DNA from 2 places in the Neorhizobium sp. PAMB6716 genome. Region 1 is predicted to be linked to the other one. Evidence: predicted binding sites of a transcription regulator. Region 1 holds the regulator's gene; the other holds the start of a gene.
The links. The regulator LexA, encoded in region 1, represses DNA repair genes until DNA is damaged. The targets are predictions, from matches to a motif close to TGTTCNNNNTGTGTTCNG.

Region 2: AC4CWH_RS09455 (DNA polymerase IV) is a predicted target of LexA. The motif match lies at 1,785-1,802, and genes of this name have one in related genera.

Annotation. Positions count from the first base shown of each region.
Region 1 is NZ_CM177835.1:1,473,479-1,476,684, forward strand. It holds gene AC4CWH_RS07060 (ComEC/Rec2 family competence protein) at 1-1,363, shown strand, start outside; gene lexA (transcriptional repressor LexA) at 1,344-2,063, opposite strand; gene AC4CWH_RS07070 (VOC family protein) at 2,233-3,099, shown strand; gene kdsA (3-deoxy-8-phosphooctulonate synthase) at 3,102-3,206, shown strand, end outside.
Region 2 is NZ_CM177835.1:1,931,234-1,934,439, reverse strand. It holds gene AC4CWH_RS09460 (L,D-transpeptidase family protein) at 1-357, opposite strand, end outside; gene AC4CWH_RS09455 (DNA polymerase IV) at 488-1,780, opposite strand; gene AC4CWH_RS09450 (hypothetical protein) at 1,901-2,545, opposite strand; gene AC4CWH_RS09445 (DUF3572 domain-containing protein) at 2,542-2,850, opposite strand; gene AC4CWH_RS09440 (response regulator) at 2,978-3,206, shown strand, end outside.

The sequences.
Region 1 (3,206 bases):
CGCCGCCTGGTCGAGTATTCATGGCGATCCGCATGATCCGCTTGCCGCGCGCCGTCCGGCACTGCTTGCCGCCACCGCCGCTCTCTCCAGCATGGTCGCCGGCGTGGTGCTGACCTCGCTCATCGGCGCACTCTCCACCTCGATCTTCTCCGTTTCCCACTTCCACCGCGTCGCCACTTATGGCCTTGCCGGCAATCTCGCGGCCATGCCGATCATATCGCTGATCGTCATGCCCTTCGGCATGCTTGCCATGCTGCTGATGCCGTTCGGGCTGGAGGCGCCGTTCCTGAAACTGATGGGTTTTGGCGTTGAGCTGGTTATCTCCGTTGCCGAGACGGTGGCGGGTTGGGGAGGAGACGCCCCGGTTGGGCGGCAGCATGGCTGGTTCCTGCCCATAGCCTCGCTCGGCTTTCTGATTCTGGTCCTCCTGCGCACACGGCTAAAACTGTTCGGCCTGCCGGTCATGGCGGCAGCACTCATTTTGTCGTTCTGGCCTGACGATGCCCCGCGTCCAAGCCTCTTGATTTCTGAAGACGCAAGCCTCGTCGCTCTCATCGACGGACAGACGGCCGCCACCAACCGCCGGACACCACCCGATTTCATCTATCGCCAGTGGCAGAATGCCCTCATCATCGACAATACGCTTGCGCCGATCATGCCCCGGCGCAACACCGCGGCAAAACCGCAAGACTTACCACCCGGCACCGCGAAGAGCGCTCATGCACAACCCGGCGCCGATGCAGCACACAGCCGCCAGACGGGAGCCGATGCAGACACGCCCGAATCAGAGATCGCCACAGACATCCGCGCGGTCGTTCCCGAGGAAGGACACGGAGCAGGCCCATCAGACGCTGACGCGATTCACTTGAACTCTGGCCGAACCGAGACAGGCGTTTCCCCCCGAAAGCCACCAGATCCGCCCTTGACCAAAGAGGAGCAGCGAGCGGCTGCCACTGCCATGGACAAAGCCCTGACCAGCGCTCCTCCCGGTCAATTCACCTGCATTGCCGCTCTCGGCTGTTTTGCCCGTTCGCTGGAAAAAGTGCGAATCGCCACCATCGATGACCCGCGTTATGCGGGAACCGCCTGCGATACGGCCGACGTCGTGATTGCCGCCCGTGCCCGATTCGAAACCTGCCGCTCCGGCGCGCTGATGCTGACGGAATCGACGCTACGCAAGACAGGAGCCCTTGAAATCCGATTTGCCGGAAGCAGTCACCGCCGGGATTGGCAGGCAACCGGCGCAAGCATCGGCAACAAACGCCCCTGGAGCGTTCACCGAACCTATGATTGGCGGCAGCGCATCTTTGACGAAACGTTGCCGCAACCGGTTTTCGAACTGCTTAGTGGTAACGGCGGATGAGGCCGACAAGCTTGCCCTGGATTTTCACCCGGTCCGGCCCGAAAATGCGGGTCTCGTAAGCGGGGTTGGCCGCTTCAAGCGCAATCGAGGCGCCCTTGCGGCGAAAGCGCTTCAACGTCGCTTCCTCGTCATCGACAAGCGCCACGACGATATCACCGGGCGTCGCCGTGCTGCCATTGCGGATGATCACCGTGTCGCCATCCATGATGCCGGCTTCGATCATCGAGTCGCCCTTTACCTCCAGCGCGTAATGCTCGCCGGTGCCCAGCATCTCGATCGGCACGCTGATGGCATGGGTATTGTTCTGGATGGCCGAGATCGGCACGCCGGCAGCAATACGCCCCATGACGGGAACGGTGGCAGAGCCCGTATATTCTTCGACAGCCGGAGCTGGCGGGGCAGGGCGTGTGGCCGGCGGCTTGCCGAGGCTGCCTTCGATGACGCTGGGCGAAAACCCGCGACGCGGCTGGGCCGGCGGCGAATAGGATTCCGGCAGCTTGATCACCTCAAGCGCCCGCGCCCGGTTCGGCAGCCGTCGAATGAAGCCACGCTCCTCAAGCGCGGTAATCAGGCGGTGGATGCCCGATTTCGACGCCAGATCGAGGGCATCCTTCATCTCGTCGAACGAGGGCGGTACACCGGATTCCTTCATCCGTTCGTGAATAAACAGGAGCAGTTCCTGCTGTTTGCGTGTGAGCATGAAGACAACCTCGAAGTGGAAACAAATCCAGAACAGACACTATATGTTCCATATGTGTTCCGCAAGCCCTCAAAAGCCGGGGATAAAACGCTGATTGCTGAAAGCGTGCGGGATATTCAAGCGCTTATCCGGCGCTACACTGCCGCCCGCATCGTTGAAGGAGAGAATCATGGTCCGCCCGCTCGATCATCTTGTCATGCCCGTCTGCACGCTGGCGGTGGCGCGCCAGCGGCTGGGGACGCTCGGTTTTACCGTGGCGCCGGATGCGCAGCATCCGTTTGGGACGCAGAATGCCTGCGTGTTTCTCTCCGATGGCCTGTATCTGGAGCCATTGGCGATCCGCGACCGCGCTGTTGCCGAACGCACGGCAGGAGAGGGCAACGTCTTTACCGGGCGAGATCTCGCCTTCCGTGCCGCCTGTGGGGACGATGGATTTTCTGGCCTCGTGGTCGCTTCGCCGGATGCCGATGGAGACCACACGCGGTTTGTCGGAGCAGGTCGGTCCGCCGGCGAGATCCTTGAATTTTCCCGCGCGGCGCTGACGGCGGACGGGCATGAGGTGATCGCACGCTTCAGGCTGGCCTTCGCCGAAACCGGATCTCCCGAATTTTTCCTGTTCGCCTGCGAGCGGCTTAATCCCTTGCCGGCCGACAGGGCGCATCTGGAGCGGCATCAAAACGGCGTGGTCGGGTTGCGGGGCGTGTGGCTTGCCGCAGATGATCCGATCGCTGCGCTGCCTGTTCTCGAGACTGTATTGGAAACCAAAGCAGTTGCGGATGCCTCGGGTCATGTCTTTCAGGCGCGGAATGGACATGTTGCGCTGTCGTCGCGGCAGAGTGTTGCGGACGAACTCGGCATTGATCTCTCCCCATCCGCCGGCGGGCTTTGCGGCGCTGCCCTGGTGTTTGCCACCTCTGATCTTGCCGTGACAGCAGATTGCCTTGCTGCTAATGACGTGGCCTTTAAGAAAAGAGGCACGCGCATCGTCGTTGCCGCAGCCCCCGGTCAGGGCGCTGCTTTCGTGTTTGAGGAGTGATCATGGCCGTCACAGCCAATGCAGAGGTATCCGTCGGCGAGGGTTCGGCCCGCGTCGTTTTTTCAAACACCGGCCGCCTGTCGCTGATCGCCGGCCCCTGCCAGATG
Region 2 (3,206 bases), 460 kb from region 1:
CGCCGGCATCCGCACGCAGCCGTGCGATGCGGGGTAGTTCGGCACGCTGTTTGATTCGTGGAGCGCAATGCCCGACCAGGTCAGCCGCTGCATCCACGGCATCGGGGCTGCCGAATAGATGTTGGATTCGTGGTACTTGCGTTTTTCGAGCACGGAAAAAATGCCCGTTGGCGTGTCGTGCCCCGGCTTGCCGGTGGATACTTTCGAGGTCGCGACGATCATATCGCCGTCATAAACCGTCAGGCGCTGGCTGTCGGTGGAGACGATGATCTGCAGGGTACGGGCCTCATCGGCCGCCACTGCCGGAAGGGCCGCCCCTGACATCAGCACAAGCGCGATTGCGGCGGATCTCAACATGGCAAACCTCTTTACGCAGTAAACAGAGAAGCAGCCTATGCAGACAAGTTTAACGAAGTTTTAGAAAAGCCGGCGGTCGTTTGGCTGGAGTGTGGACGTCGTCATCACGTTGCGGTGATGGAACACGCCATCAGCGTTTTGGACGCACGGCACCAAATGTGTAACCCGTCTCGACGGCGGTCTTGCCGAACTTTTGGCGAAGCTTGTCCATCGCCGCTTCCGCCGCTGCCCGCCGCCCCGCCTGCTCATCGACAAGGTCGGGCGGATCGGCCCGCGTGGGGTCGCTGAGGTCGGTCACGCCGATGCCGATCAGGCGGAATTTCGCGCCGTCGGTTTCCTTTTCCAGCAGGCTGAGACCGGTGCGAAAGATCCGGTCTGCCAGCTGAGTCGGGTCTTCAAGCCGGCGGTTGCGGGTGCGGCTCTTGAAATCGGCGGTCTTCAGCTTCAGCACCACTGTCTGGCCGGCAATCTCCTGATGTTTCAGCCGGGCCGACACCTTTTCGGAGAGACGGCGCAGGATCGGCACCAGATCCTCGAATCGCGAGATATCCTCGAAAAAGGTGGTTTCGGCGGAAACGCTTTTTGCGGCTTCATTGGCATGCACGGTGCGCTCATCGATACCGCGGGAAAGGCGCGACAGCCGCTGACCCATGGCGCCATAACGGCGCATCAGGTCGGCCTCCTGCATCACCTGCAGCTGCCCGATGGTGCGGATGCCATCGGCCTCCAGCGTGGTGGCAAGGGCGCGTCCCACACCCCAGATGGTGGTGACGGGGCGGGGCGCAAGAAAGGCCACGGCCTCCGCCTGGCCGATCACCGAAAAGCCACGCGGCTTGTTGAGGTCTGAGGCGACCTTGGCGAGGAACTTGCAGTAGGAGAGGCCGACCGACAGCGTGATGCCGATTTCCTGTTCCACGCGCTTGGCAAGCCTTGCCAGAATGCGTGCCGGTGGATCGTGGTGCAGGCGTTCCGTGCCGGAGAGATCGAGGAATGCCTCGTCGATGGAAATCGGCTGCACCAGCGGCGTCAGTTCCTGAAAGAGCGTGCGCACCTCGCGGCCCACCTTGCCGTATTTTTCCATGTTGGGGGGAATGACCACCGCATCGGGACAGGCCTCCAGCGCCTTGAACATCGGCATGGCCGAGCGCACGCCGCTGATGCGGGCAATGTAACAGGCGGTGGAAACGACGCCGCGCTTGCCGCCGCCGATGATGACAGGCTTGTCGGCGAGATCAGGATTGTCGCGCTTTTCCACGGAGGCGTAGAAGGCATCGCAATCGATATGGGCCAGCGTCAGGTCGTAGAGTTCCGGATGGTAGACAAGGCGCGGGCTGCCGCAGGCGCGGCAACGCCGGTTGCCGGCCGGCTGGCCGGTCAGGCAGTCGCGGCAGAAGCCGGGATCATGGGCAGCAGGTTGGGTCATGGCCGGGAACAAATGTTGAACATCTGCACCATACGTGTGGCAAGCCCCGCGCACAAGCACTGCCAGAGGACGTTTAGCGACAGGCTTGTGGATGGCGGCAACTGAATCCGATCTGGCCGGCTAGACGGTCTGAAAATGGCGAAGAATATGGCCTTCGGCATCGGCCCAGTCGCTGGCCTGCACCACATGCGGGCCGGGTTTTGGCGCGTGGCGGTGCATCTCGCTTGCGGGCATCAGGTGAACGAGCAGGCATTCCGGCACGCTGTCTGCGACCGACACGTGGTTATGCGCCATGTCATCGATGAAGGCGACGGGCAGGGAGCGGTTGCCGTGCAGGCGCTCGATGACAGGGCCTTTGGGGCTTTCGGTGGCGAGCAGCGGAAAGGTGAGATCCAGCCGGTCGAGCAGGCGGCGGCGCATCTGCGTGTAGCGCGGCGGCATGGCTGTCAGAAACACAACGTCGGCCGTCTCGCCGATGCGCTGCAGCGCCGAGACGGCATCGCCGAAGGGAACCTGCCAGGTCTCCTGCGCCTCGAAGAAATCGAGGATCAGCTTGCTCACCAGCGCATCCTCGACCGGTGCCTCATCAAGCGCCGAGACGATGTTGCCCTGCAGCCGGTAGGAGCGCGGCACCAGCCGGTGCCCGAGGCTCGTCAGGTAGCTTTCAAACGGGGTGAGGAATTCCAGCACCACGTCGTCCACGTCGCAGACGGCCAGCGGTCGGTCGGTGAGGTGCACATGATCGAGGTCGACAATCTCGCTCACTCGTAATCTCCCGAGGCAAGGCCCGGCCCGGAATAGTGATGCCAGGCCGCCACCACCGCATCCGGCTTCCACTGGCGTGCTTCGCAAAAGGCGAGAAGCGTCGGTTCATGCGCCATGATGAAATCGATCATGCCGGCCAGAAAACCAGGGTCGCCGATGGCATTGCGCAGCTGGTCCACCTGCAGGCCGGAGAGCGCCAGAAAGCGGCCGAACATGTCCGGCTCCTCCGCCAGCCATTGAAGAACGGCAGCGGCCGTTTCCTCCGGCTTGGGCAATGCCGATGTTTTTCCCGTGTCGAGGCGCATATGTTTATAAATTACCTTTTCTTCAACCAAATGCCTTTAGTCTCCATCCTGCCGAATGAATGGAATCGGCCATGATGCGAGCTTATATCTCAAGGTGAAGCTTGCAAGGCTGGATAGGGATGATGTTATGCCCAAAAGGGTCATGATTGTCGAAGACAATGAGCTGAACATGAAGCTCTTCCGCGATCTGATCGAAGCCTCTGGCTATACGACGATCCAGACGCGCAACGGCATGGAAGCGCTGGATCTGGCTCGAAAGTATCGACCGGATCTGATCCTCATGGATATCCAGCTGCCGGAAGTGTCGGGGCTGGAGGTGACGAAGTGGCTGAAGGAAGACGACGAACTGCACGTCA